Regions from separate parts of the Pseudomonas sp. S3_A03 genome, predicted to be linked through region 2. Evidence: predicted binding sites of a transcription regulator. Region 2 holds the regulator's gene; each other region holds the start of a gene.

Region 1 (7,572 bases), 640 kb from region 2:
TGCCTCTTGGTCCGAATGTCTGGCGGTAGTGGTACTGTCTACGCAGCCCCCCTGGAGCCTGCTAGATGAATCGTCAACGTTCACCTCACCGCGCCGCAGCGTCTCTAGTCGCATCAAGCAATGGCAGCCCCGCCGCCCATCCCCCTATTTGGCATCGCGGCCCGGACTTACTGACCTTTGGCAGCACGGGTGCGGCCATTCTGGGTTTCTGCTTTGTGGTGCTTGGGTTGTTGCCGGGCTTAGTACTGATGATTTTGCTCCTTCTCGGGTTCGAAGCGATGCAAGGCGAACCGAGCAGCGATGAGTCGGGTCTCACAATGTCGACGCTCATTCTGGGGCTGATTGGTTGTGTTGTGCTCATGGGGCTGGTCTTCGCGTGGGTTTTCTCTGCGGCTAGAGTGCTGGCCTTCACATTCGATGAAAACCAACAACTGCTTACCCTCACTGTCACCCGTCGCGGCCGTAAACCAACCGAAGTGCAGGTGCCATTTGACGACATTATTTGTATTTGTCCTTACGTGTTAGCCAGTTATGACCGTGATGGCTATTTTAGCGTTGTGTGTCAGGGGCCGAGGGACAAGGAGTTCGTATATCGATTGGCTGAGGGAACTTCTCTGGAAGACATGGAGTTTCATGCCGCTTGGTTGCGAGGAATCATTGGCGTGCGGATGCAGGAACTACTGAATATGGACAAATGAACTACTACGCCGTCTGATACAGGCTATGCGGCACATAAAGTGGTGCTAGGGATCAGCGCAATATTCGACCGTAACGCCTCTTATGGGAAAGGCCTCGACTTTGGAACAGTACGCTTTGGTGGGGGAGACGCGACTGGAGCCTCTAAGGGGTTGGACGCACCTGCAGCTCGCATGTGCCATCAAGGAACGTCGTATCGAGCCACGACTCGGGTTCGCGACATCCCATGCTCAAGCGCTCTATCGCCTGTTAGATCGCTGAAATCTGCGCTTGGCTGATGCTGCTGAAACAGTAGATCCACTTTCTGACTGTCGGCACAGAACCGGCCAGGCTTACATTGGACAACTTCGCAATGAGCGGACCCATTCTCGAAGTACTCGACGGAGGGAAGCAGCCATCCGGCATCTACAAAAAGGCGGAGCGATTGAATCTGTTTTTTGCGTCTTCTTTAAGCTTGGTCAGGACTGATCACGGCATCAGGCGGGCTTCTGTCGATTCACTCTCGTAGGGTTTCTGGTGAGTAGTAGGCCGATTCAAGGGGGGGCGCGCAGTTGATTGCGGTTGATCTACGTGATACATGACGTAGCGACTTACCGGAGGTGTGCCCAGGCGGAGCCAGGGTACGATCCAAAAAAGCATGTCAACACTGTTTCTACGGCGTGAAAATTGATTTTAAATCAGTTGTTACGACGTGTACGGCTAGAAAAATGATATTTAAGGGAATGAAATGAGCACATGGTTCAGTAATATCCAGCTTGGCTTTGATATGGCGACAAGCTTGACAATTGTAGGTGCGGCAATTACTTGGACTGTTCGTCAAAAGAAACAAGCCGAAGCTGAAAAGATTCGTGGAATCAATCAGCACGCAAGATCAACAGGTCTTCAAAAAGTTCAAGATGTGCTTTTTGAAATAGAAGATAAGTATTCGATACTGGTTAGCAAGACACAAGCCTTTGAAAAAAGTATCGACCTGCGCGTGCTCTGGTCTAATGATGTATTGGACTTCACTCGCTTGAATAAAGCGATAAGAGATGACAGTAATTTTTTAGCAGCGTCGGTGGAGCGCTTGCAAGATATTCGTGAAGAGCTGGGCCAGTTTTATGAGCTGATACAGGTTAGACGCTACAGCTTGATTCCTCTCCTTGATGCTATTAAAGAGGGTGATAAATATATTGGCGTATTCAAACGTAATATTGATGAGGTTGGCGAAGCATATAATGAAATGGGCTCTGGCAATGTATCCCTGCTCAAAGAGCTTCACGCAATGATCACCTTGCTTAATAATGAATACGGCGATGAATTGATTGACGTGTCTGATGAGTTCGCAGCCGTTATATTTAATAAAATAGCTACCAATGAAAAAATATTAAACGCCATCAAATCCATTATCTTCGATGAATCCTATTTTTATTGGGTTCAAGAATTTGTCCCTGCGGGTAAAGAAAAGGATTTTTTAGAAAAGGTTGTTAGGCCGAAAGAAATCGAAGATATGGATTTGTGCTATAAGGTAACATACAATTTTATTGTGTGCCTGATTGAAAAGAATCATGAATTGCTTTCTCAAGTTCTCACAACCGCCTCAAGTTCAGTCATGCAAGCACGTATTGAATGTAAGGATATCTTAATTGCGCTCAGCGCAATCTCACACAAATTGGTAATGGACAATAACCACGAGACCTTGGAGCAAGTGATCGGAAAGTATGACGCCGAGCAATACTTCGGTAGGGACATCACTATCCGCTAAGTGGGACTGTTAATAGCGTTCCCTGGCTCCCCGCCAAGATTCAAACGAAAGCCCAACGAAAGCGGGGCTTTTGCGTTTCTCGTGTCCAAAACACGCGCGCAACTCAGGCAAAGGGAACGCTACCCAACTCTCCCTCCCTTGGACATATCAATCTCGAAAACCAATTCGTCAGCAAGCTTCTGAATGCTTGAATTGTCTGTCAGTTGGGCCAGGTTGATTCCCGTCGTGCAAAACATTGAGTCATGTTCGAGCTGTCGGACGAAGACGGTAGCGTTCCAGCCGTTGATCAGGATGCAATCGACCTGATGCCCCGGCAGGCTCCGCTGCAGATCTTCGGTCAGCGAGATTTTCTTCCAGCTGTGCATGATGACGTACTACTTCGGCCGTGATGTGCGATTGACAGGCGGCGGTTGAAAAAGTGCCAATTGGCCATCACTTTGCCGCTCAACGCTTAGATATCATCGTCCCGGCTCAATGCTGTCAGTGCAAACGGTGCGCCTTGAGCCTGACACAGCTGGGAATAGGTATTGGCCTGATGCCATAGAAAATCGCGGACAAAGAAAAGCCCGCGATGGGGGGAGCGGGCTTAAAGGGATGTTCACTAGGAGCTGGAAATGACCATAAGCGCCCGGCTGTGAAAAGAATGTGAAAGAGCCGCAGTCGCCAAGGCCGCCCCTCAATCGTAAATCATCAACGGCTGCCGATACCCGCGATCCATCAGTGGTACTGTCTGCGCTGCAAACCCCGGAGCCCGTCAGATGGATCGTCAACGCCCACCTCGTCTTGTCGCAACGCCTTTAGCCGCGCCAAGCACCGAAACCGTTGCTACCCACCCACCTGTTTGGCATTACGGCCCGAGTATCCCGATCATTGGCGGCAATGGCTACGCAGTTTTTGGATTCTTCCTTGGGCTGCTTTTGCTTTTACCGGGCTATGGGTTGGCGATGTTGCTTGTGGGGATGGGCGATATACACGGTGAGCCTCCCAGCGCTGGATCGAAGCTCAGCGAGTCGTCGTTCATGCTGCTCATGCTGGGTGCTGCAGTGTTCATTGCCGCGATGTTTGCGTGGGTGACGTCTGAGCCTCAAAGTGCAGGCGTTCACGTTCGACGAAAACCAGCAACTGCTCACCCTCACGGTCACGCGTCGTGGCCGCAAACCCATGGAAGTGCGTGTGCCTTTCGACCACATTCTTTCCATCCGCCCCTACGCGGTCGCCCTGTTTGACCACGATGGCCATTTTTACGTGACGTATAAGGGCCCCAAGGGCAAGGTGTTGGGATATCAAATGGGTGACGGGACTTCTCTGGCAGACATCGAGTTTCATGCCGCATGGTTGCGAGGAATGATAGGCGAACGTATGCAGGAACTGCTGAACCTGGACAAATGAAGACGGGCCCCGCCACGCCCGCAGCCCTTTCAAAGGCAGTTTCCCCTCCGGATCAGCAAAAAAGCTGAGCCACCGAAAGCAGGCAAATCACCTGGACAAACATTTGTGCTCGAATTGGATGTTTCATTGCCGTCACCTCATTTACAGCGGCTGCTGATAGTGCCGCGGGCGCTGCGAACCACCCGCAAGGCCACGTAAAAGTGAAAATGCCATCCTGGCTCGCCAACAACGCACGCAACTGAAGTATAGGCGCTGAAACGAATTCGTCACGCGGCGCTCTGGCAGGCACCTCTTACAACTATCTGCTGCTGTCTTTCGCACTTTTTTAGATTTATCCGCTCTATTTCTGTCCCAGCCCCACCGATTTCCCGCGTGGGCAGAAGAACAAGATCGGGTGCCGATGGATCGCACGTTTCCTTTTTTCCGAGTTCGCGCCAGGCGCCGGCTGTTGCTCCTGGCCGCTGCATTAGTGTTTTTTGCTACCGGCTGCACTCAGCAACAAGGCCGCGATATTGCCAAGCAGTTCACCAATGGCAAGCCCGACGAGTTCTTTCAAACCAGTGTCGATCGCATGGCCACGCTGGGCATGCGCGACAACCTGCAAAGCCTGTACGTGCTGATGAGCAAGCTTTACCTGCGTAACCCCAGCCAATGGCGGCAGTCGGGTTACCCGGATGCGGCGAGTGCCGAGCGGGAAATTCGCCAGGCGATCGAGCAGCGCCGGCCGCTGCCAGCCTTGGGTGAACGTCGCGACCTGGTGGCCTTGAGCTATTCCTTGAGCCCGGAATTCCAGGGCGATCGGGTCGGGGCGTTTATCTACGCGATCGGCAGCATGCTGGTGACCGCCCACGGTGGGCGCACCGAGTTCTATATGACCGACTCGATCAACCCGCAATTCGTCAGCAACGCCGCGCGCAATATCGAGAAGGCCACGTGGTTGCTCAGCAAGCGTCAGGATGCCAATGGGGTGCTGCTGTTGTTTTCCAACGAGATATCGGAGGAGGGCAGTAACCTCAGTTTTGCGGTGGAGTTCGGCAAGATTGTCGCGCGGCTCGACCTGTTGACGCAGATGCTTGACGAGCGCTACCGGCGCATTGGTCTCAATTATGCGCAAAGTCTGTTGCTGATGAATTTCCTTCCGGTGCAGTGAGCGCTATTGGCAACGCAAAGCGGCAGCACAGCTATCCGTACAGGTACAGCGTTTCGTTTTCCTCTGTAGGAAGTGGCCTATCTTGCCTTCCCTTGCTTGAATCGCCCCGGCGTCGGCAATAGCCTCGGACTTTTCTGAAAAATGAGGCCCTACCCTTGAGTAAGCAAAAAACGGTGTGGCCTACGGATCGCGAAATACGCCTGCGCTTTATTCTCTTCGCGGTAATCGAGACCGCCAGTGCCGAAGGCGTTGCTGCCGAATTGTTATTGCCTGCACACAAGCTGCTGCGCGCCTCGCCAAGCGAGCCGCAGTTGCTTGAGGCACTTGGGCAGATACTCGCGGCAGATGAGATGTATGGTTTCCGGTTTCCCGCGGGCTCGGAGGCGCATGAGCTGATGCAGGGGCTGGAGCTGCCCGGTTAGGTCAATCACTTGCTTGGGGTCAGTGGCGCCGGCGTGACTGTTCGTCGTCTATGCTCAGCTTGCCGGCCACATGGCCGATGCAGTGATGACCACAGCAGGGACGCCACCATGTTCAATCGCCTCTTGAAGAAAAATTTACAGGACCAGGACGACGAGCTTTTTCATTTGCGACAGCTCGTTGCGCAATTTGACCGTGGCAGGCTTTCCATCGCCCTGGATGCGGAGTACCGCATTACGGCGGTCAATGACGCATTCGCGCGGGTGCTTGGTTATCCCCCAGAGCACTTGCAAGGTCGCTTGCTGGGTGAAGTCGTTCCCCCTTACGTCAAGGACTTGCCCTGCTTTCGCAATTTTCACGCAGCGGTTGAGCGCTTTGAACCGGTGACTGACGACTACCGCTATTTGCGCAGCGATGCCAGCCTGGCCTGGCTCAACCTGACCTGGTGCCCGATCAAAGGGCGTGACGGTCGGCTGTCGCATATCCAGGGCTACGGTGCCGATGTGAGCCGTGCCATTGAGCAATCCAAGGAAAACGAGGCGTTCATCAACGCGTTGATCCGCTCGACTGCCGTTATCCAGTTCAAACTGGATGGGACGGTGGTCACCGCCAATACTCAGTTCCTCGACGCCATGGGGTATAGCCTGGATCAGATTGTCGGCAAAAAACACAGCATGTTCTGCAGCCCGCAAGAGGCGGCATCGAGCGGCTACGTTGATTTCTGGCAGACCCTCAATCGTGGAGAGTTTGTCGCCAGCCGCTTCAAGCGGGTGGACAGCCGCGGTAACGATGTATGGCTCGAAGCCACTTACAACCCGGTGCACGACGCAGAAGGCAATCTGTGCAAAGTGGTGAAGTTTGCCAGTGTGGTCACCGGCCAGGTGTTGCGCGAGTCCGAGGTCAAGGCCGCGGCCGGGGTGGCTTACGAAGTGTCGCTGCAAACCGATGTCACGGCCGAGCGCGGCGCGGCCGTTGTACAGAACACGGTACAAACCATGCAAAACATTGCCGTGCAGATGCAATCGGCTACCGGCAGCATCGAAGCACTGGGTAAGCAGTCATTGCTGATCAGCGCGATTGTGCAGACCATCGGGGGTATCGCCGCCCAGACCAACCTGTTGGCGCTCAATGCGGCCATCGAGGCCGCCCGCGCCGGTGAACAGGGGCGGGGCTTTGCGGTCGTGGCCGATGAGGTCAGGCAGTTGGCTAGCCGAACCAGTACGGCAACCGAAGAGATTGTCAGCGTGGTCCAGCAAAACCAGCGTCTCGCCGACGAAGCTATTACCGAGATGTTCAGCAGCCGCGAGCAGGCAGAGCAAGGCTTGACCCTGGCCAACCAGGCCGGCGCGGTGATCACCGAGATCCAGGGGGGCGCCAAACAGGTGGTGAGCGCGGTCGGGCGCTTTGCCAATGAACTGCAATAACGTGCTGGGTTAGATCGTTTGTTTGCTAAAGGGGGCTTCACAGTAGGGGCACTGTTTATTTCGTCAGATATTGAGTGTGCATGCGCGGACTCGATGTAGGACTTAATAAAAAAGCAGCTTGGCGTTGGTGTAGAAAGAAGCGGGTCCGTTAACAAAGCGTGACTTGGTGGGCCGCGTTGGCTTCCCATCACTGTTCGCGTGGTGGGCCAGGCCCTTCATGCCCCCGACTCCCAAGGACCTGCCCATGCTGTTGCGCCAACCTCCGTTGCTGTTTGCCGCCCTGACCTTAAGTTCGCTGGTGCATGCCGAAGACGTGCAACTGGCGCCGCTCGAAGTCACCACGGCCGAGGCCAGTGCCGGCGAAGTGGCCCAGGCGCAGCTGAAGAACGTGCCCGGCGCCACCAATTACATCGACATGAGCAGCGTGCAGCAGGGGCGGGTGAGCACCAACGAAGATGTGTTCAAGTACCAGCCCGGGGTGTACGCCAAGGCGGCGAATAACGAAGGGGTGAAGTTGTCCATTCGCGGTTCGGGCCTGAACCGCAGCCCCGGCGCGCATGCTTCCGGGCTCTATGAGATGTTCGACGGCCTGCCCCTGACCGGGCCTGGCGGCACACCCTACGAACTCAAGGACCCACTGTGGCAGAGCCGCGTAGAAGTGCTGCGTGGCGCCAACGGTTTTGATCAGGGCGCGCTGGCCCTGGGCGGCGCGGTCAACTACGTGACCCGCACGGGTTACGACGCGCCCA
Region 2 (7,572 bases):
CCTCTCTGTACACCACTTATGTAACCGCCCCGCTCACAGGGGTGAGCGAGCAAGCTCGCTGGCCACACGTCATTGTTCATATCCATCAGTCCATGAAGCCCTGGAGCTTCAATTCGATGGAGCGCGGGTTCTCGCCCTCGGCAATCGACAGGATGCCTTCGAGCAGCATTTCGCGGTAACGGGATTGGCGCATGGCAATCGACTTGAGCTTGCTCGCTACCGGCAACAACACCAGGTTGGCGCTGGCCACACCGTAGATGGTGGCAACGAACGCCACGGCAATCCCGCTGCCCAGTTGCGAAGGGTCGGCGAGGTTGCCCATCACATGGATCAAGCCCATCACCGCACCGATGATGCCGATGGTCGGCGCGTAACCGCCCATGCTTTCGTAGACTTTGGCCGCGTTGATGTCGCGGCTTTCCTGGGTGTAGAAATCCACCTCAAGGATGCTGCGGATCGCTTCCGGCTCGGCGCCGTCCACCAGCAACTGCAAGCCTTTGCGCGCGTAGCTGTCGGGCTCGGCATCGGCCACGCCTTCCAGCCCCAGCAGGCCTTCCTTGCGGGCGGTGAGGCTCCAGTTGACCACGCGGTCGATGCCACCGGCCAAGTCGACGCGTGGAGGGAAATGATCCAGATCGCGATCTGCATTGCACGCTTGAACGAACTCATCGGCGACTGCAGCAACGCGGCGCCCACGGTGCCGCCAATCACGATCAGCGCCGCCGGCCCGTTGGCCAAGGCGCCCAGGTGGCCGCCTTCGAGGTAGTTGCCGCCAATGATTGCGACAAACGCCATGGTGATGCCGATCAGGCTCAACACATCCATTAGAGGCAGGCCTCCACCAAATGCTTGCCGATGTCGTCCAGGCTGTACACGGCGTCGGCCAGGTCCGCCTTGACGATGGCCATGGGCATGCCATAGATCACACAGCTGGCTTCGTCCTGGGCCCAGATCGCACTGCCGCCCTGCTTGAGCAGGCGCGCGCCTTCACGGCCGTCGGCGCCCATGCCGGTGAGCACCACCGCCAGAACTTTGTCACCGTAGGACTTGGCCGCCGAACCGAAGGTGATGTCCACGCACGGCTTGTAGTTGAGGCGCTCATCGCCCGGCAGGATTTTGATCGCGCCACGGCCGTCGACCATCATCTGCTTGCCGCCGGGGGCCAGCAGCGCCAGGCCAGGGCGCAGAATGTCGCCATCCTCGGCTTCCTTGACACTGATGCGGCACAGCTTGTCCAGGCGTTCGGCAAAGGCTTTGGTGAACGCGGCGGGCATGTGCTGGATCAACACGATCGGCGCCGGAAAGTTGGCCGGCAACTGGGTCAACACGCGCTGCAAGGCGACCGGGCCACCCGTGGAGGTGCCGATGGCGACCAGCTTGTAGGCTTTGCGCTTGGGTGCCGGCGAATGCGCCGTTGCAGTGGCCGGGGCCGACGTGCGTACCGGTGGCGGTGCAGGCCGTGCAAGCGGCGCGGGCGCCGGGCGACCGAACGAGGCACGGCTGGAGGCAGCCGGCGGAGCCACCGCTGCCGGGGCAGGCGTCGGTGTCGGTGTCGGCGCGCTGAACAGGCTGCGGCGGTTACTGCGCGAGATGCTGTGGACTTTCTCGCACAGCATCTGCTTGACCTTCTCGGGGTTGCGCGAGATGTCTTCGAAATTCTTCGGCAAAAGTCCACCGCACCGGCATCCAGCGCATCGAGGGTCACTCGGGCGCCTTCATGGGTCAGCGAGGAGAACATCAATACCGGGGTGGGGCAGCGTTGCATGATGTGCCGGACTGCCGTGATGCCATCCATCATCGGCATCTCGTAGTCCATGGTGATCACGTCCGGCTTCAGCGCAATGGCTTGATCAATCGCCTCTTTGCCGTTGGTGGCCGTGCCGACCACCTGGATGCTTGGATCGGCGGAAAGAATTTCCGAGACGCGGCGGCGGAAGAAACCCGAATCGTCCACCACCAGGACCTTGACTGCCATAAACACTCCGTTAGGTGGGGCGGGCGAGACCGCCCTGCCCCACCAGAATCAAATACGCCGAGCGGCGTAACGCTTGAGCATGCTCGGAACATCGAGAATCAGCGCGATCCGACCGTCACCGGTGATGGTCGCACCCGACATGCCCGGGGTTCCCTGCAGCATTTTGCCCAAAGGCTTGATGACCACTTCTTCCTGGCCCACCAGTTGATCGACGACAAAGCCGATACGCTGGGTACCCACGGAGAGAATCACCACATGACCTTCGTGCTGCTCTTCATGGGCGGCCGATGCAACCAGCCAGCGCTTGAGGTAGAACAGGGGCAGCGCCTTGTCGCGCACGATCACCACTTCCTGGCCGTCCACCACGTTGGTGCGCGACAGGTCGAGGTGGAAGATCTCGTTGACGTTGACCAGCGGGAAGGCGAACGCCTGGTTGCCCAGCATCACCATCAGGGTCGGCATGATCGCCAGGGTCAACGGCACCTTGATCACGATCTTCGAGCCTTGGCCCTTGGTCGAGTAGATGTTGATCGAACCATTGAGCTGGCTGATCTTGGTCTTCACCACGTCCATGCCCACGCCACGGCCCGACACGTCGGAGATCTCGGTCTTGGTCGAGAAGCCAGGGGCGAAGATCAGGTTGTAGCACTCGGTGTCGGTCAGGCGGTCGGCGGCGTCCTTGTCCATCACGCCACGCTTGACCGCGATATTGCGCAGGATGGTCGGGTCCATGCCCTTGCCGTCATCGGTGATCGACAGCAGGATGTGGTCGCCTTCCTGCTCCGCCGCCAGGATGACTTTGCCGCCACGGGACTTGCCCGAGGCTTCGCGTTCTTCCGGGGTTTCGACGCCGTGGTCGACCGCGTTGCGCACCAAGTGGACCAGCGGGTCGGCCAGGGCCTCGACAAGGTTTTTGTCGAGGTCGGTTTCTTCACCCACCAGTTCCAGGTTGATCTCTTTCTTCAGTTGGCGCGCCAAGTCACGCACCAGGCGCGGGAAGCGGCCGAAGACTTTCTTGATCGGCTGCATCCGCGTTTTCATCACGGCGGTTTGCAGGTCGGCGGTCACCACGTCGAGGTTCGACACGGCCTTTTGCATGGCTTCATCGCCACTGCTCAGGCCCAGGCGCACCAGGCGGTTACGTACCAGCACCAGCTCGCCGACCATGTTCATGATGTCGTCCAGGCGCGCGGTGTCCACGCGCACGGTGGTTTCGGCTTCACTGGCGGGTTTGTCCGCAGGCGGCGCCGCGGCGGCGGCACGCGCTGGGGCCGCAGCCGGCGCCGCCGCTGGGGCAGGTGCCGGTTTGGCGGCTGGAGCGGCTGGAGCGGCAGCTTTGGCGGGTGCAGCCGCTTTGGCGGCAACCGGTGCTGCCGTAGCGGCGGCAGGTGCAACCTCGCTGAACTTGCCCTTGCCGTGCAAATCGTCAAGCAGGGCTTCGAATTCGTTATCCGTGATCAGGCCATCAGCGGCAGGCTGCGCAGGGGCGGCAGGCGCAGCGGCGGTGGCGGCGACTGCCGGCAAGGCGTCGGCCGCAAAGGTGCCTTTGCCGTGCAGTTGGTCGAGCAACGCTTCGAATTCGTCGTCGGTGATGTCGGTGCTGACCGGCCCGCCCGCTGCGGCAGGTGCAGGAGCGGCAGCGGCAGGCGCCACCGCATCAGCGGCGAACTGGCCTTTGCCATGCAGCTGGTCGAGCAGCGATTCGAATTCCGCGTCGGTAATGTCTTCGCTGGTCGGCGCCGCTGCCGGGGCTTCGGCGGCCGGTGCTTCGGCTTCGGCCTTGACGGCACTGAGGGAGTTGAGCAGTTGTTCGAACTCAGTGTCCGTGACATCCGCTTCAGGCTCCGCCACAGGCTCCGGCGCCGCTTCAACCACCGGCGCGCAAGTGTCCGCAGGCTCTGCATAGCGCGCCAGGGCCGCCAACAGTTCCGGCGTGGCCGCCGTGATCGGGGCACGTTCACGCACTTGGCTGAACATGCCGTTGACCGCATCCAGTGCTTCGAGAATCACGTCCATCAACTCCGAATCAACGTGACGCTCACCCTTGCGCAGGATGTCGAACACGTTCTCGGCGATGTGGCAGCACTCCACCAGCTCATGGAGCTGGAGGAAGCCGGCGCCCCCTTTTACAGTGTGAAAACCGCGAAAAATTGCATTGAGCAGGTTCGCATCATCCGGGCGGCTTTCCAGCTCGACCAGTTGCTCGGACAGTTGCTCTAAAATTTCGCCGGCCTCTACAAGGAAATCCTGAAGGATCTCTTCATCGGCGCCGAAGCTCATGTGGGTGCTCCTTAGAAGCCTAAACTGGATAACAGGTCATCTACGTCATCCTGACCTGACACAACGTCTTCACGTTTATCGGCATGAATCTGCGGACCTTCACCCTTGGCGAGATGTTTTTGTGGATCTTTTTCCGAGAGGATCGCTTCGCGGTCATGTTCAATGCCGGCAAAACGGTCAACCTGGCCTGCCATAAGCACCAATTTGAGCAAGTTGCTTTCCACTTCGGTGACCAACTGGGTCACACGCTTGATCACCTGACCGGTGAGGTCCTGGTAATCCTGGGCCAGCAAAATATCGTTGAGGTTGCTGGAAACCGTGCGGTTTTCCTGCTCGCTGCGCGACAAGAAGCCTTCAACCCGACGTGCCAGCTCACGAAACTCCTCAGCCCCGACTTCCCGGCGCATGAAGCGGCCCCAATCGGCGCTCAGGGCCTGGGCTTCAGTGGCCATGCCGTTGACCAGGGGCGTGGCGTTCTCCACCAGGTCCATGGTGCGGTTGGCCGCCGCCTCAGTCAGCCTGACCACATAGGACAGGCGTTCGGTGGCATCGGTGATCTGTGAGATTTCTTCGGCCTGGGGCATGTGCGGGTCAATCTGGAAATTGACAATCGCACTGTGCAGCTCGCGTGTGAGCTTGCCCACTTCCTGATACAGGCCGCGGTCACGGGTCTGGTTGAGCTCATGGATCAACTGCACCGCGTCGCCGAACTGGCCTTTTTCAAGGCTGTCGACCAACTGGTGAGCATGTTTTTTCAGGGTCGACTCAAAGTCTCCCTGTGACGTTTCGTTATGCTCCATAGCTCCCCCGCGATGGCATCAGCCGTGGATGCGTTCGAAGATTTTTTCGATCTTCTCTTTCAAGGCCAGTGCAGTGAATGGCTTGACCACGTAACCGTTAACACCCGCCTGGGCAGCTTCGATGATCTGCTCACGCTTGGCTTCGGCGGTGACCATCAGCACGGGAAGGCTGCGCAGCTTTTCGTCGGCCCGCACATGACGCAGCAAGTCGATACCGGTCATGCCCGGCATGTTCCAGTCGGTTACCAGAAAGTCGATGCTCCCGCTGTTGAGGATCGGAATCGCCGTAAGGCCATCATCCGCCTCGACCGTGTTTGTGAACCCAAGGTCACGCAACAGGTTTTTTATGATCCGCCGCATCGTTGAGAAGTCATCAACGATGAGGATTTTCATGTTCTTGTCCAATTCGACCTCCAAGCAGTCTTAAACGCGCCCAGCACCTGGACGCGTCATTTCAATCAACAGGCATTACACAAAAAGGACTGCCGGGGGCACCACGGGCCGAACCCGCGAAGATCCATCACCTTCGCGGTATCGCTTTGCAGTGTCCCCACACTGCCTGTCAGCGCGCTCGCCACTCTCCCAAACGCCCCCGCAAGCGAGCGGCGCACTGGCTGTGTAACTGGCTGACTCGCGATTCGCTGACCCCCAGGACCTCACCGATTTCCTTGAGGTTCAGCTCTTCGTCGTAGTACAGCGCCAATACCAGTCGCTCACGCTCAGGCAAATTGGCAATCGCGTCCGCCAACGCACCCTGAAAGCGTTCATCTTCCAGGTCTCGCGCCGGCTCCATATGAGTACTCGCGCCGTCCTCGTGCAGCCCTTCATGTTCACCGTCCTGCAACAGGTCGTCGAAACTGAACAGGCGGCTGCCCAAGGTGTCGTTCAAAATCCCGTAATAATCGTCGAGACTCAATTGGAGTTCGGCCGCAACTTCGTGATCTTTAGCGTCGCGACCGGTTTTTGCTTCAATTGCGCGAATTGCGTCACTGACCATGCGCGTATTGCGGTGTACCGAACGAGGCGCCCAATCACCCTTGCGCACTTCATCGAGCATGGCGCCCCGGATACGGATACCCGCATACGTCTCGAAACTCGCGCCTTTGGTGGCATCGTATTTGGTTGACACTTCGAGCAGGCCAATCATGCCGGCCTGGATCAGGTCTTCGACCTGGACGCTGGCGGGCAGGCGTGCCAGCAGGTGATAGGCGATGCGCTTGACCAGCGGCGCATAACGCTCGATCAACTCGCCCTGACCGTCACGGGCGGACTTCTTGTAGGCGTTATAGCCGTTCGCTGTCATAGCACGGGTCCTGCGCTCGTCTGATGTACCAATCGCTCGACGAAAAACTCCAGATGCCCCCGTGGGTTGGCGGGCAACGGCCAAGTATCGACCTTTTGGGCAATAGCCTTGAACGCCAATGCGCATTTGGAACGAGGGAACGCTTCGTAGACCGCACGCTGCTTTTGCACAGCCTTGCGCACACACTCGTCGTAGGGAACTGCACCGACGTATTGTAAGGCGACATCGAGGAAGCGATCCGTGACCTTGGTCAACTTGGCGAACAGGTTGCGCCCTTCCTGCGGGCTCTGGGCCATGTTGGCCAGTACGCGGAAGCGGTTCATGCCGTAGTCACGGTTAAGTAATTTGATCAGGGCGTAGGCGTCGGTGATCGAGGTGGGTTCATCGCAGACCACCAGCAACACTTCCTGCGCCGCGCGCACGAAGCTGACCACGGATTCGCCGATCCCGGCGGCGGTGTCGATCACCAGCACGTCGAGGTTGTCGCCGATATCGCTGAATGCCTGGATAAGGCCGGCATGCTGCGCCGGGCTCAGGTGCACCATGCTCTGGGTGCCGGAGGCGGCCGGCACGATGCGGATCCCGCCAGGGCCTTGAAGCAGCACATCGCGCAGCTCACAGCGCCCCTCGATCACATCGGCAAGCGTGTGTTTGGGCGTCAACCCCAGCAGAACGTCGACGTTCGCCAGTCCCAGGTCAGCATCCAGCAGCATGACGCGACGGCCAAGTTCTGCCAGGGCCAGGGACAAATTCACTGACACGTTAGTTTTTCCGACGCCACCTTTGCCGCCGGTCACCGCGATCACCTGTACGGGATGCATGCTGCCCATTTTATTTCTTTACCTTGTCTTGCTTAGACGCAGGCTACATGGCTTGGCCGCGTGAATCGCTTGCAGACCATCGATGTAGATACTTTTCACGGTGTTCATCTGACTCAACCGACCCGTTTTGCCGGGTTGTGATAGAGATCGGCGAACATGTCGGCCATCGCTTCCTCGCTAGGCTCGTCTTGCATTTGTACGCTGACGGCGCGGCTGACCAACTGATGACGGCGCGGCAGATGCAGATCATCCGGGATCCGCGGCCCATCGGTCAGGTAAGCCACCGGCAGTTCGTGGCTGATAGCCAGGCTCAGCACTTCACCCAGGCTGGCGGTTTCATCCAGTTTAGTCAGGATGCAACCGGCCAGCCCGCAGCGTTTGTAGCTGTGATAC
Region 3 (7,572 bases), 210 kb from region 2:
ACTTGCACATGACGGACGTGGCCATGACCCAGCAACACGCGCTCCAACGCGACACCGCAGCGGTAGTCTTGCTGGGGCGCTTGTTTGACGTGATCGGCCGCCGCGTGATGATCAGCTTTACTTACGCCATCTCCGGTGTGTTGCTGGCGGTGAGCGGCTATGCCTTCCAACAGGCCGCGGATTGAGGGGCTGACGCCAGCCGCAATGTTCAGCGCTGCTTGCGTGATTCGAGGCCCGCGAACACCAGCATGCCCGCCAGCATGGCCACGCTGAACAGCACCGCCTGCCATCGCCCCGTCAGCAGCAAGGCCACGGCCGGTCCGGGACAGAGCCCGGCAATCGCCCAGCCGATACCGAACACGATGCTGCCCAGCACCAGCCGGCGGTCGATGTTGCGCCGTGTCGGCATCTGCATCGGCGCGCCGAGCAATGCGGTGTCACGCCGCCTGGCGAAGAAGAAAAACACGCTGCTCACCATCAGCGCCCCGAGCATGACCAAGGCCAACGAAGGGTCCCAGTCGCCAGCGAGGTCGAGAAAACCCAGCACCTTGGCCGGGTTTGTCATCCCGCTGAGGTACAGCCCCAGCCCGAAGATCAAGCCCGCCATCAAAGCCGTGATTTTGCGCATGCTCAAGCCCCCACTACATGACGTAGCACGTAGACGCCGGCAAAGCCGCTGCCCATGAAACAACCCACCGCCACCAGCGAGCGCACCGACAACCGTGAAAGCCCGCAGACCCCGTGCCCGCTGGTGCAGCCGGCGCCATAGCGCGTACCGATCCCCACCAACACCCCCGCCAGTACCAGCGCCACGCCACCGACCTGGAACGAGGGCTGCGGCAACGGCGCGCCGAGTAACCAGATCAGGGGCGAGGCGATCAACCCCGCGACGAACACCAGCGCCTCCCCCCGACCATCGCTACGCCTGGACAGCAGGCTGCCGAGCAGACCGCTGATACCGGCAATGCGCCCGTTGAGCAGCATGAACAGGCCGGCGGACAAACCTATCAAGGCACCGCCGAGCAGGGAGGTCCATGGGGTGAAATCGGCGGAGAGGCTCATGGTCGGGACAGCCTTCGGGGATTGGGGGAGTGCATCGATAGCACAGTTTCTGCCCGTATTGCGTGAAATGCCGGTGGTAGATGGGGCGGCTCAAGCCCTGGGGCGCAAGCACCGCTATGATTTTGCGGTGCTGCCTGCATTTCTTTCACCGCTATCTGCCTAACGCACGCATCGTCCGCCCTGAAGACCTGATCCCGGCCGGTGGCGCAGCGGGTATTGCCGCCGCCTTCAATACACCCCTGGCGGAACGCGTGGGGCCTGATGTTTCAAACGACGAAGCGACTCACCATCCTGTTAAGGTCGACCGCCAACTTTGACATTTCTCCGCACGCGCTGGCGGTTTGACTGGCGCCCGCGGAACTCTGCACGGCCAGCTCTCGAATGCTGACCAGATTACGGTCGACTTCACGCGCTACATGAGCTTGTTCTTCAGACGCAGTGGCTATCAAGGTGTTGCGCTCATTGATCTGCGTAATGGCCTTGGCGATCTGGTCCAGTGAAGTGCTGGCTTCCTGGGCGACGTCGAGGGATTGGGTCGCCAGCTCTTTGCTTTTGCTCATGGCTTCCACCGCTTCGGCTGAGTCGCTCTGCATGGCGGAGATCATCTGTTCGATCTCTTGCGTGGAAGACTGCGTTCGGTGCGCCAGCGCCCTGACCTCGTCCGCCACCACGGCAAAGCCGCGCCCTTGCTCACCGGCCCTTGCGGCTTCAATGGCTGCGTTCAGCGCCAGCAGGTTGGTCTGCTCGGCGATGGCCCTGATCACTTCGACGACTTTGTTAATGCTTTGAGCGCGCTCTGACAGCACCTGAATCTTGTCGCTCGTGGTTTCAACGTTGCCGCTCAGTTTTTGAATGGACTTCAGTGTTTGAGAGACGCGCTCCAGGCCGGTCTCAGTGAACCCCTGGGTGCGACGCGACTCTTCGGAGGCCGACTCTGCATTGCGGGCCACCTCGTCAACCGCCGCGCTCATTTCGGTTACGGCGGTGGCCGCCTGGTTGACCTCATCATTTTGTGAAACAAGGCCTCGACTGGATTCCTCCGTGACCGCCGTCATTTCTTCTGCGGCCGAGGCCAGCTGCGTGGATGAATCACTGATCTGCATGATGGTTTTGCGCAGGTTTTCCTGCATCTGGGCCAGCGCTTTTAACAGGCGTGCGGCTTCATCCTTCCCGCTGACCTGCACTTCTTTGGACAGATCACTGCCGGCAATGCGTTCGGCCACGGACAGGGCTGTACCTATCGGAGTGGTGATGCTCTTGGTCAGAAGGGTCGCCAGCGCGATAGTCAGGACTACGACACCGGCAATAAGGCCACTGATTACCCAGATGCCTTCGGCGTAAGTGGCGGTTGCGTATTGCCCAGCGGCTGTCGCGCCATTGTTGTTGTAGTCAGTCAGGGCTTTGATCTCGCCCTCCAACCGATTCGTCAACGGGCGGATGCCTGTACTCACCTGGCTTACCGCTGCAGGTATGTCAGCGCGCGCCATCAAAGGTTCGAGAATGTCCAGCTGTTTGGCATATGCATCGGCGGACGCTTTAACCACTAGATACAGGGTGCGCTCGTCGTTGCTCGCGATCAGTGGTTCATACTGGGCTACCGCATCCGCCAAGACCTTCCGGTAGCCTGCAAAGGAGGCAACGGTCGACTGAAGGGTTTTAGGGTCAGCGAGCGCGCGCTGAGTTTCAAGCCTCAGCCGCATCACGCCGGAGTTCATTAATGCTGTTTGCCTGATACTTGGCAGCCAGTTGGTTTCAATATCTTTTTCTGCATCCCGCAGTTTGCCCATCTGCACTGCGGCGACTGCGCCGAGTACAAAGACCAATACGATGATTGACGCGAAAAACATGGAAGCTCGTGGAGCTACGTTAAGGTTTCTAAGGTTCATGTGAGCTTCCTGGCTGCGAGGGGGTGCGGGTTAGTCAGGGTATCGACCTGACGTTGGGAAACTTAATCGGGCCGCTTTGGATATTCGTGCCACGTCAACGCGCCAGCTGTTACGGTGACCACTCCTGGGGCCAAGGCCGGTGAGGCACTGTGTATCCAGAGTCCATACTTCTGCCGTTGAACCGTAAGAAAGGGATTTTCATGAGAGCGTTTCTGATGGCAGGCCTGGCCTTTGCCGTGAGCGGCTGCGGCAATATTTCCAATATCCGTGCTTATTCCACGGCTTATGTTGAACCCGCCGCGGGTGATACCGCACGCTTGCGCATCATCACCAATGGCATGGCGCGTGGCGTGCCGGGCAGCGATTGCATCGACTGGCGTGTTCCCGGCGCTGGCGTGATGGCGGTGGCCGAATCCGGCTTTGCCGACCAGAATAACGGCCGCAGCCTGGGCATGCCCGAGAGCAACCGTCGGGTGGAGGCGAAAGGCCAAGCGCTGGCGCGTACCGAACTGAAGGTCCCGGCGGGTAAACCGTTCGCGATGAACTTCCAGAGTGAAGGCCACGTTTGCGCCGGCTATTCCTATAGCTGCCAACAAACCTTTCGTTTCACCCCAACGGCGCATCAGGACTATGAATTGATCCTGTTGGACAGTGGCCGGTGTCTGGTCGCGTTGCAGCGTTTGAATGCAGGGGGGAACCTGCAAATGAGGCTGTTGAGAAGGCGGGGCTTTGTAGAGCGATGGATGTCTTTTAATAGCATGCGTCTGGGAAGGGGGCGGGTAAACGAACCCACCCCCGTTCCGCGTCAAAGCCCGCTTCGTTACTTCAATTTAATGAGTGTGTTGGATCGAAAAAAACTATGAGTCAGATCTGCATTTCAAACCCAAGAACCTCCCTGCGCATTCGTTGGCTGAAAGCGCTATTGCCGTTCTCATTGCTCTTTCTGATGTTTGGCTCTGAGGCCGCCCTGGGGGCCGTGAGCGACAAAGCAGTTAGCCTTTTCGCGGCAGGGCAGTATCAGGCGACGATTGAGGAAGCGGATCGCGTGCTTGAAGCCGACCCTGCCAACTCCGAGGCGTTGAATATCAAGGCGCTGGCAGTCTCTGTGCTGGGCGATGACCGTACCGCCATCGTCCTGGTTACCCAGGCACTGGAGGCGGCTAAACAGAACGGCCAAGCCTCGACCGCGCAACAGGCGACCTACTGGAACAACCTCGGCTATCTTCACGAGCGACTACGCAATTTCGAGATTGCCCTTGGCTACTATGAAACATCCTTGAAGATGCGCCTCGCGGTACTTGGCACGGATGACCTGATAATTGCCGACAGCTACAACAACATCGGTACCGCGCAGAGCAAACTGGGCCGATATGAAGAGGCCTTCGAAAACCTGCGCAAAAATATCGCGTTGAGAAAGCGACTGCTCGGCGACAACGACGCTTCGGTAGCCGTCTCGCTGAACAACTTGGGCAATGCCTATAACCTCCAGGGCAAGTACGAGGCGGCGCTGCCGCTTTTTCAACAGGCGCTGGATATCGACATGGCCCTGCATGGTCCGCGCCATCCGACGGTCGCCATCCGCTGGAACAACCTCGGCGACGCCTATCGCGGCCTGGGCCAGTACGATAAAGCGGAAGCCTTCCTGACGATGGCGCTGAACAGTGACCAGGCAACGTTTGGCGAGCATCACCCCAAAATAATTTTGCGCCACTTCAACCTTGCGCGAGTCTACGAGGCTCAAGGCGACACCGCCAAGGCACGCGCCGCCTATACAAAGGCTCTTCAGATACTCAGGCAGGTCGACCCCGATGACTTGGCGCAAATCCGCTACTTCGAAGAAAAACTGCGAACACTGCAAGGCTAGTGTGTGCGCATCGGAGGGGCATTTTTTTCATGCGTCTCTCCCATGCCGACGCTTGCGTCAGAACCCTTGGCTGAAGCTGATGCCGCGCATAATCGAGAAACGTGGGTCGATCAGTTTCAGCGCCTGTTCGCCCTTCACCTTGGCCACGGTTACGTTGTAGGTCTTGGGCGCGTCGCAGAGAACTTCCGGTTGCGTGCGAGTTTTTCGATGGCCGGGGTTTTTGGACCAGGCAGCGATGGGTTGCTGGCGGAATGTCGACGGGCAGCATCCAGGATTTTTCCACGGCGGGGCCCATCTGCTGGGGGTTAGCGGTGGTGTTCTGGATCTTGGCGATCTCATACCCCTGGGCGTAACGAAGCCGGACGCCTGCGGTACGTACGCGGTGCGGCCAGGTGTAGGGATCTGGTTTATGAGGAAGGGGTTTTGAGCTTGCGGATGCGCCAACATCCTACGTTCAAGGATTGGCTTTCATCCGCCCCAGAATCGCCGTGCGCAGGCATTGCCAGGCGATAAACCCGATCACCAGAACCTCGGCCACGCCCAAAAATACGTTGAATGAAAACGCGACCGGCTGCTCGGCCCAGTAGAACGTCGTGTATCCCGATCTAAAACCGCTGATTCGCAGTCGCCCGCTGATCACCGCCGGCACTAATGCGACGATCTGATTCAGCTCCAGCACTGCGAGGAAAGTGCCTATCAGCGCGAGCAGGGCGCGCGCGGGGATGCCGAGTTGTTCGGTCGACTCAGCCGCCGGCACGGGGCCTTTGGTTTTGCGCTGCCTGGCGATCTTCGCCGGCGTTGGCGCCGGCCGATAGGGTGCCGGTTTAGCGACCGCCGATTCAAGGACGACCTCGCCAGGCACGGCCACGTCGAGGTAGTCGGCCAGTGTGCGCAGCCACAGGTCGGTGCGTTTGCTGCCCGGCACCACCGGAATGTTGTCGGTGGTCAACCGGTGCTCGCCGCCATCACGCATTACCAGCCACAACTGGGTGTGGATGGGCTCGGCCTGCTCGCGACGGACGCAGTTCCAGGGCGCGCGGGTTATCGATGTTGAATACAGACTTCACACGCTCTCGGCGCCCGAAAAAGTTCTGCGTGCGGCGCTTGCCTTCGCCGCCGACGCGTGACAACAACAACGACTCGCGCGAGCCCATGTACACCATCAGGGACAGGCCCAAGGCAGGCATCAGCAGCAGCGAGAGTATTAACAGGAGGGTCGACAACGGATTCAGATCAGCCAGCTGCGCTTGCCATTCGGTAAGCCAGAACCCGACGCAGGCCACCGGCAGGATGAAGGTGATTGCGCCGGTCAGCAGCATAAATGCGCTTTGCACGAGGTTGCGTGAATGGATATGCAGATCGCCGTTGGCGAGATGTTCGAAGCGGTGGCCGATTAGCATGTCGAGATCCATGGGCGCCGGGCTCAATACCGCTTCAGGGGCCGGTAGGCTGGGGTCGAGGTTGATGTCGCGCAGAATACCGTATGCAGGGCCTGCTTTCTAAGCGCATCCCATCCAGATGACAGCCTCCGTCCATGCGGTCACCGTCGGTGCCAATCCCCAGGGGATGATTTCCGCGCTCGCCGACACCCTGTCATCGTCCCCGGTGAAACAAACAGATGCCCACTGAACGTTGCTTGAGTGAGCCGGCTGTGAAATTCATCTCCAGTTCTGTGGTCTGTACAACGATCCCGTAAAGGACTGGTACCAATGCCTATTCGCCGTACTCTTTGTTTTCTGACGCTGCCGTTATTTGCCGGCTGTCAGTATTTCCCTCATTTCCATTACTTCAAAGCGCCTGAAAACGAGCCGAACCCCGCTTGGGTCAGGGTCGTGAATTTCACTCAGCATGCCGATATTTATCAATACGAGAACGGCGTGCGTTCGGGAGGCTCCGTCCGGACGGGGCCTCTTCCATTTACCCACACGCAAGACGTGGGCATGCCCAAGGCCGGGCAGAATTTGACTTCCGACTACTATGAAACACCCATAAGGCCGGGCATCGAGACGCAGGTGAGTATGTTCTGGAAGGGCTCGCGCACCGCTCGTGCTACGTCACAACTCAATTCACGCCACAGGCCGGGCGCTATTATCAATTCAGGCTGACATCCGGTTCGGGGGGGACCTGTACGTTGTATCCGTCGCTGATCGAACGCGATAACGACGGGACCGGATGGCATCTGACGCCCAATCCTGAGGTTACGTACATAGGCGAGGGGCCCACTGCCAAAATGCATTACAACAATAGCCGCTTTGAAGACCCCAACTACCACCCACCTGCGGATCTCTATCCCGGCATCGACGTTAACTGAAAGGGGGATTTCGTAGATCGAATGGGCTCGTCTGGCCGTTTTCTGCCTGTGACGACCGATTGAATTCGGCCATTTACTGCCTTTCGAGACTGGCTGAAAATGGGCAGATATGGACGCTCACCTTGTAGCAGTCCCGTCCCGAAACGGAAAACGACGCTATCGGATGCTGGTAGCGTTCTTTGAGCATCGCCTGCACCCTTCTTAGTTGTGGTATGTTTGTTTTATATTTTTGTAATAGACATAAAAATATTCATTCATATAGAGGCCGTACTATCAGATGCTCTCGCGAATAATCTTTAAAAGCGGCTCCAGCCCAAATGAACCGAGCCTAGAGCTCGATCTCTCAGCAGTTACTGTTTTTGTAGGTCCTAATAACAGCGGGAAGTCAAGGGCGCTAGTGGAGATTGAAAACTTCGCCACTAAAAGCCATCCAGGCGAAACGAAGCTAA
Region 4 (7,572 bases), 140 kb from region 2:
GTACTTTGGCTGATCATCTCGTCAAGAATGTCGCGAATTTTGCGCGACTGCCCCGATGCGATATTGAACAAACGGGGATAATCGTGACGATCGCTCAGCTTGAGCAACTGCACGTAAGCGGCACACACATCCTGCACATCGAGGAAATCGCGGCATGCCTCCAGATTGCCGACTTGCATGACCGGCGCTTGTTCTGCGCTTTCGATGCGTGCGATCTGTCGGGCAAACGATGCCGTCACGAAGTCAGGAGACTGGCCGCTGCCAATATGGTTGAAAGGGCGCGCAATCACGCCTCGCACACCCTGCTTGAAATACTGCTCGAGTGCCAACTCCGCAGCCAATTTACTGGCCGCATAAGGGTTCATCGGCAAGCACGGGCTGCTTTCGTCCAGCGCTACGCCAGCCTTGAACGCCTCGCCATACACTTCAGAGGAACTGGCGAACACAACAAAGGCATCCGGGGCCTTCTGTTTCACGGCTTCCAGCAGATTCAGGCTGCCCATGACATTGGTATTCCAAGTCAGCAGAGGGTCTTGAAAACTGGTTGGCACGTGGGAAATGGCCGCCAGGTGAATAATATGGGTTGGCTTTAACCGTTCAAGCGTCGCCGCACAGGCACTTGGATCACGGATATCCAGTATGGCCTGCTCCACGCCTTCACGAGGTGACGGGTTGGGCGTAGTGCAAGCACAACTTACTCGATAGCCTGCCGCCAATAGTTGCCCGAGCAGGACTTTACCGACAAAGCCGTTGGCTCCAGTCACCAGAACATGTTTCACCGCTATTCACCTTTGGCCTGAACAACATAAGTAGGACCGAACGGGTTCAAATAGAACCCGCCCACTGCAACGCAAGTGACTGCGCTCTTCTGGCCTTAGAACGAAAAGCCTTGTTCGTTACGACGCAAGTCTTCTTGAACCATCATCCGGCACAGTTCCTCCAGGCTGGTTTTTGGTTCCCAACCCAGGACCGCCTTGGCTTTTGCTGGATCGCCGATCAACAACTCCACCTCGGTAGGTCGGTAGAACTTCGGGTTGACCCGCACCACGGTGTTGCCGGTGCGTGCGTCAATCGCGTGCTCCTGGTCACCCTTGTCTTTCCATTCCAGGTCGATCTCAACCGCTTTGAATGCCAGCGATACAAAGTCACGTACTGTTTCAGTGCGATTGGTCGCCAGCACGAAGGTGTCTGGCTCATCGACTTGCAGCATGCGCCACATACCTTCCACGTACTCTTTGGCAAAACCCCAATCGCGCTTGGCGTCCATGTTGCCCAGCTCCAGGACGCTCAGTTTGCCTTGGGTGATCTTGGCGACGGAGTCAGTGATCTTACGGGTAACGAACTCACGGCCGCGCAGTGGCGACTCGTGATTGAACAAGATACCGCTGGTCCCGAATATCCCGTAGGACTCGCGGTAGTTGATGGTCATCCAGTGCGCGTACAACTTGGCAACGCCGTATGGGCTGCGCGGATAAAAGGGCGTGGATTCGACCTGTGGAATCGCTTGAACCTTGCCGAACATTTCCGAAGTAGAGGCCTGGTAGAAGCGCACCTTCGGGTTAACGATGCGGATGGCTTCCAGCAAATTGACCGCGCCTAAGCCCGTGATTTCACCGGTGGTCACCGGCTGGTCGAAGGACACACCGACGAAGCTCTGGGCAGCCAGGTTGTAGACTTCAGTGGCCTGCGTGGTCTGCAGCAGACGAATGCTGGAGGACAGATCAGTCAGATCGTATTCGACCAGGTGCAGGTTTGGGTGCTGGGTGACACCTAGCTCATCCATCCGCCAGAAATTGACCGAACTGGTACGGCGATAGGTGCCATATACGGTGTAGCCTTTTTCCAGCAAGAGCTGAGCAAGGTACGCACCGTCTTGGCCAGTAACACCGGTGATAATTGCTTTTTTCATGAAAAATCCCCTTCGAAAATAAATCCTATAACGAACGAGGCTGACCTACTCAGATCGTAATGAAGAGTACAGTCCATTACCCGTTCTATCCGAAAACATGAGCACGCCCAAGCGACGCGCTTACCAAAAATTGATCTTGTTACACCAGCAAAAAACCAGCGGCACAATTGCCCCATGAATGCTCTTGGGCATGCGCAATGGAGTTTCACTTTATATTCGGCTCAACTGTAAATACGGCGGTGTGAACCTCATCAAAATCTCTGCGTCGCAAACAATCCCGACAGTGCATTTACTTCAATACCCTGCAACTTCGCAGGCGGCACGCTGGGCAACATCAGCACTTAAATCGCAACCTGCGCCAATGGGTGAATAATCCTCTACCCCAACCCAAGCGATGCCGGGCAAACCGCGAGCCCTCAAACGTGTTTCCAACGGCGCATGACTCAGATGCCGGCCCGACCGTAAATATCCTCGAACCGCACGATATCGTCTTCACCCAAGTAATCACCGCTCTGCACTTCGATCAATACCAAGTCAATGACCCCCGGATTCTCCAGCCGATGGGTGTGCCCGGCAGGAATGAAGGTTGATTCATTGGTATTGAGTAGAAATTCGCGGTCATTATTGACCACGCGTGCCATACCGCTGACCACAATCCAGTGCTCGCTGCGGTGATGGTGCATCTGCAGCGACAACGAACCTTGGGGCTTGACGACAATGCGCTTGATCTTGAACCGCTGCCCGTCTTCCAAGGTGGTGTAGGCCCCCCACGGACGGCGCACGGTGGTGTGGTCCAGATGGGACTGATGCCCATTTTTCTTCAACTGAGCAGTGATAGCCTTGATGTCTTGCGCGTGATCTTTGTGTGCAACCAGCAGGGCATCGGTCGTGTCGACAATGATCAGGTCTTGAACGCCGACCAAAGCCGCCAGTCGGCGATGGCTGCGCACATAGTTGTTGTTGGAGTTATGACAAATAGCCTCGCCGTCAATGCGATTGCCGTGCTCATCCGCCGGGGACAGTTCACTCATGGCGTTCCACGAACCGATATCGCTCCAACCGATGTCACAAGGCACCGTCGCCACTTTGCTTGAGCGCTCCATCAGTGCGAAGTCGATGGAGATGTCCGGCACCCTGGCAAAGCTGCCCGGCTCCAAGTGCAGGCTGCGGTGGCTGTGACCCGTCATCGTGCCGGAACCTGCGAGGCACGCGTCCACGGCGCTGGATACATCCGGCGCGCACAATTGCATTTCTTGGATCAGCGTACCCGCGCGGAAGCAGAACATGCCGGAGTTCCAAAAATAATCGCCCGACGCCACATACCCTTGAGCCGTTTCCAGGTCCGGTTTCTCGACGAAACGTTTGACCTTGAACCCATTACCAAGGGGGCCGTCATTATCTTTTTGGATATAGCCGTAACCGGTTTCCGCAAACTCCGGTTTTACACCGAACGTCACCAGCCAGCCGTCTTTTGCCAGTTCCGAAGCAGAGCAAACGGCCTGGGCAAATGCAGCGTGATTATCTATTAAGTGATCGGCAGGCAGCACTAACATGATGGCATCTTGCCCATGAGTTCGTGCAACTTCCTGGGCCGCGAGTGCGACTGCGGCAGCCGTATTACGTCCGAATGGCTCCAGAACGAAACTTAAATTGGTGAATTCCGGAGCCTGCGCGCCGTACTCATCGAGCGTCTTGAAATAAAGATCACGATTGGTGATGGTCAATACTTCGCTGACCGACTCCAAAGCCAAGGCACGGGCATAAGTCTTCCGAATTAAATTGCCACCATCTGGCAATTCAATAAACGGTTTGGGATGCGCTGAACGGGAAACAGGCCACAGACGGCTACCCGCACCGCCGCAAATAATGACTGGAACGAGTGCCACACTGTACTCCTTTACGCAATGTCATTTTATTTCGGCCGTCGCCCTCGCCTCCTCGCGACGAACAGACTCGAAAGCAAAGCGACTAGAGTCTTTGAGCTAAAAAATCAAATCGCCGGAGCGTTTGGAGGAGGTTATGGCGTTTCTCTTACAAATTACCCCGAACATTCTTATTTAAATGGTCATTTATGTCTAGGAAAAGACCCGTCATCCGACAGACAAAAACTATTTTTTATGGCCCAGGAAAAAAGCCTGCCAAGGGACGTGTCGATTTTGCGCCTCAAACAACCGAACGCCCGCAAAAACACCCCACGCTCTGCAGCCCATCGGTGTACGCCACATGAATGCTCGCGCCCTTGCGCCGGGACTGTGTCTACACTGCTTATCGGAAAATCCACTCAACAATCACAGATCACGGCCGACAACCCTTCAAAGCCTTGCGGATAAAAAAACCATGCGTAATAACCAACCCGTTACCCAGCGCGAACGTACCTTCCCCGCTCAGCAACGGTTGATCTCCACCACAGATGCCAAAGGCGTGATCACTTACTGCAACGACGCGTTCGTCGAGATCAGTGGGTTCTCCCGTGAAGAACTGCTGCGTGCGCCGCACAACCTGGTACGTCACCCGGATGTGCCGGCTGCAGTGTTCGGGCATATGTGGTCAACGCTCAAACAAGGCTTGCCATGGATGGGCATTGTCAAGAACCGCTGCAAGACGGGCGATCATTACTGGGTTAACGCCTATGTGACGCCGGTCTTCGAAGGCAATCAGGTGGTCGGCTACGAATCGGTACGCATCAAGCCCACCACCGAGCAGATCCGCCGGGCCGAAGCGCTCTACCAACGCATCAACCAGGGCAAGTCGGCCGTTCCCCAGCGGGACAAGTGGCTGCCGGTGTTGCAGGACTGGGTGCCATTTATCCTGATCAGCCAGTTAAGTTTCATGATCGGCGCGTCGCTCAATTCCCACTGGGGCTTTGCCCTGGCGGCGGGCTTGTCGGTACCGTTGGGCCTGCTGGGCCTGAGCTGGCAGCAGCGCGGGCTCAAGCGCCTGTTGCGCCTGGCCGAGCAAACCACGTCCGACCCGCTGATCGCGCAGATGTACACCGACAGCCGTGGCGCCCAGGCGCGCCTGGAGATGTCGATCCTCAGCCAGGAGGCACGTCTGAAGACCTGTCTTACGCGCTTGCAGGACACCGCCGAACACCTCAACGACCAAGCCGCGCAGTCCAACACCCTGGCGCACAACAGCTCCAGCGGCCTGGAACGCCAGCGCGTCGAAACCGAACAGGTGGCCACGGCGGTCAACCAGATGGCGGCGACGACCCAGGAAGTGGCCAGCCACGTGCAGCGCACCGCCGATGCGACCCAGGAGGCCAACCGCCTGACCGGTCGCGGGCGCGATATCGCCGGGGAAACCCGCGAGGCGATTCAGCGCTTGTCGCTGGCCGTCGGGGAAACGGGGGTGACCGTCACGCAGTTGGCCAAGGACAGCGATGAGATCGGTGGCGTGGTTGACGTGATCAAAGGCATTGCCGACCAGACCAACTTGCTGGCATTGAACGCAGCCATCGAAGCGGCACGTGCCGGCGAAATGGGCCGTGGTTTTGCGGTAGTGGCTGACGAGGTTCGCCAACTGGCGCAACGCACGGCTGAATCGACCGGGCAGATCCATGCCCTGATCGCCAAGCTGCAGCAAACCGCCTCCGCCGCCGTACAGACCATGGACGCCGGGCATCGCCAGGCCGAAGAAGGCGTGGCGCGGGTGATGGAAGCAGACCAGGCGCTGGTGGGCATCAGTGAGGCGGTGGCGCATATCACCGACATGACAACCCAAATCGCCGCGGCGACCGAGGAACAAAGCTCGGTGGCCGAGGAGATCAGTCGCAATATCAGCACCATTGCGTTGCTGGCGGACCAGACCTCGGAGCAGGCGTTGAACTCGGCGCAGTTGAGTGAAGAGCTGACGCATACCGCTAATACCCAGTACTCGCTGGTGGAGCGGTTTAACCGGTAAACCGCTATCGGGGGCTTGCCCCCGATAGGGCCCTAGAGGGCGCCGAGAAACCCGGCCACCCTCACTGCCGCAGCCTCCACATGCTGCTCATGGCTAAACCCGGAAGCCTTCAACGGCTTCAAGTCATGATCCCCCGCCTCCAGCCACATCACCTCGATGCTCGGCGACAAATCATAGCCTTCTACCGCCGCCCGATTGCCCAAGGCATCGCGCTCGCCCTGCACAATCAGCGTCGGTGTTTTCAAGCCCGCCAGGTGCTCGACCCGTGGTTTCTCAGGCTTACCCACCGCATAGAAGGGATACCCCAGGCACACCAGGCCATCGGCGCCGACTTCATCGGCCAACAAACTGGCCATGCGCCCACCCATCGACTTGCCACCGATGGCCAGTTTCCCAGCGACATGGCGTCGCACTACGGTATGCACCTCACGCCAGGCACCCAGCAGTTTCGGCGCCGGGTTCGGTGGGCGTTTGCCGCCGTCCAGCCGACGCTGGGCCATATAGGGAAACTCGAAGCGCAACACGTTCACGCCATGCCCGGCAAGGCGTGCAGCCATGTCGCTCATGAAAGACGAGTCCATCGGGGCGCCGGCGCCGTGGGCCAGGATCAGCGTCGGCGCGGTACCCGCCGCCGGGCCCGATGCGACATCCCATAACCACCCATGTTCCCGCGCACACTGCGCCCATTGATCCCCGTCAATACTGGCCTTGTGCTCTTTGCCCATGCTTGCCTCGCTATTTAGTCTGCCTATAACTCCAGCCCAAGTGCCGCACTTGCTTGGGTTGAACCGTGGATGGGGAACCATGAACACTACTTTAAGTACCGCCTATAACTACAAGGTGGTCCGCCAATTCGCCATTATGACGGTGGTGTGGGGCATCGTCGGCATGGGGCTCGGGGTTTTTCTCGCCGCCCAATTGGTTTGGCCCGCGCTCAACTTCGATTTGCCCTGGACCAGCTTCGGCCGCTTGCGCCCGCTGCACACCAACGCGGTGATCTTCGCCTTCGGTGGCTGCGCGCTGTTTGCCAGCTCGTTCTACTCGGTGCAGCGCACCTGCCAGACTCAGCTGTTCGCGCCGAAAATCGCCGCGTTCTGCTTCTGGGGCTGGCAGTTGGTCATCCTCTTGGCCGCGATCACCTTGCCGCTGGGCTACACCAGTTCCAAGGAATACGCCGAGCTGGAATGGCCGATCGACATCCTGATCACCATTGTCTGGGTGGCCTACGCCATCGTGTTCTTCGGCACGGTGATGAAGCGCAACACCAAGCACATCTACGTCGGCAACTGGTTCTTCGGTGCGTTCATCATCACCGTGGCCATCCTGCATATCGTCAATAACCTGGAAATCCCGGTCAGCCTGACCAAGTCCTACTCCCTCTACGGCGGTGCGACGGATGCCATGGTGCAGTGGTGGTATGGGCACAACGCGGTAGGCTTTTTCCTCACCGCCGGTTTCCTGGGGATGATGTACTACTTCGTACCCAAGCAGGCCGAGCGCCCGGTGTATTCCTATCGCTTGTCCATCGTGCACTTCTGGGCGCTGATCACCCTGTACATCTGGGCCGGCCCGCACCACTTGCACTACACCGCGCTGCCGGACTGGGCGCAGTCGTTGGGCATGGTGATGTCGCTGGTGCTGCTGGCGCCAAGCTGGGGCGGCATGATCAACGGCATGATGACGCTCTCGGGGGCTTGGCATAAGTTGCGCAGCGACCCGATCCTGCGCTTCCTTGTTGTCTCCCTGGCCTTCTACGGCAT

The links. The regulator FliA, encoded in region 2, starts transcription of late flagellar genes. The targets are predictions, from matches to a motif close to CTAAAGTTTNNNNNNNNNNNGCCGNTAA.
Region 1: the regulator FliA is predicted to act here: its motif matches at 5,455-5,482, upstream of AB4O25_RS07410 (methyl-accepting chemotaxis protein).
Region 3: the regulator FliA is predicted to act here: its motif matches at 2,988-3,015, upstream of AB4O25_RS09465 (methyl-accepting chemotaxis protein).
Region 4: the regulator FliA is predicted to act here: its motif matches at 4,190-4,217, upstream of AB4O25_RS11050 (methyl-accepting chemotaxis protein).

The regions. Positions count from the first base shown of each region.
Region 1 covers NZ_CP162753.1:1,663,676-1,671,247, reverse strand. The annotation lists gene AB4O25_RS07440 (ABC transporter permease) at 66-698, shown strand; gene AB4O25_RS07435 (hypothetical protein) at 1,424-2,440, shown strand; gene AB4O25_RS07430 (hypothetical protein) at 2,560-2,805, opposite strand; gene AB4O25_RS07425 (hypothetical protein) at 3,530-3,829, shown strand; gene AB4O25_RS07420 (hypothetical protein) at 4,230-4,979, shown strand; gene AB4O25_RS07415 (hypothetical protein) at 5,135-5,401, shown strand; gene AB4O25_RS07410 (methyl-accepting chemotaxis protein) at 5,510-6,823, shown strand; gene AB4O25_RS07405 (TonB-dependent receptor family protein) at 7,068-7,572, shown strand, end outside.
Region 2 covers NZ_CP162753.1:2,303,702-2,311,273, forward strand. The annotation lists partial or broken gene AB4O25_RS10355 (flagellar motor protein) at 86-825, opposite strand; partial or broken gene AB4O25_RS10360 (protein-glutamate methylesterase/protein-glutamine glutaminase) at 825-1,975, opposite strand; gene AB4O25_RS10365 (chemotaxis protein CheA) at 2,024-4,255, opposite strand; gene AB4O25_RS10370 (protein phosphatase CheZ) at 4,267-5,055, opposite strand; gene AB4O25_RS10375 (chemotaxis response regulator CheY) at 5,074-5,448, opposite strand; gene fliA (RNA polymerase sigma factor FliA) at 5,618-6,358, opposite strand; gene fleN (flagellar synthesis regulator FleN) at 6,355-7,188, opposite strand; gene flhF (flagellar biosynthesis protein FlhF) at 7,293-7,572, opposite strand, start outside.
Region 3 covers NZ_CP162753.1:2,091,068-2,098,639, reverse strand. The annotation lists gene AB4O25_RS09485 (hypothetical protein) at 9-185, shown strand; gene AB4O25_RS09480 (DUF6691 family protein) at 209-628, opposite strand; gene AB4O25_RS09475 (YeeE/YedE family protein) at 631-1,062, opposite strand; partial or broken gene AB4O25_RS09470 (chloride channel protein) at 1,197-1,307, shown strand; gene AB4O25_RS09465 (methyl-accepting chemotaxis protein) at 1,329-2,909, opposite strand; gene AB4O25_RS09460 (hypothetical protein) at 3,149-3,811, shown strand; gene AB4O25_RS09455 (tetratricopeptide repeat protein) at 3,808-4,812, shown strand; partial or broken gene AB4O25_RS09450 (hypothetical protein) at 5,267-6,212, opposite strand; gene AB4O25_RS09445 (hypothetical protein) at 6,522-6,917, shown strand.
Region 4 covers NZ_CP162753.1:2,448,111-2,455,682, forward strand. The annotation lists gene AB4O25_RS11035 (GDP-mannose 4,6-dehydratase) at 1-779, opposite strand, end outside; gene gmd (GDP-mannose 4,6-dehydratase) at 875-1,909, opposite strand; gene AB4O25_RS11045 (mannose-1-phosphate guanylyltransferase/mannose-6-phosphate isomerase) at 2,353-3,795, opposite strand; gene AB4O25_RS11050 (methyl-accepting chemotaxis protein) at 4,247-5,812, shown strand; gene AB4O25_RS11055 (alpha/beta family hydrolase) at 5,845-6,537, opposite strand; gene ccoN (cytochrome-c oxidase, cbb3-type subunit I) at 6,617-7,572, shown strand, end outside.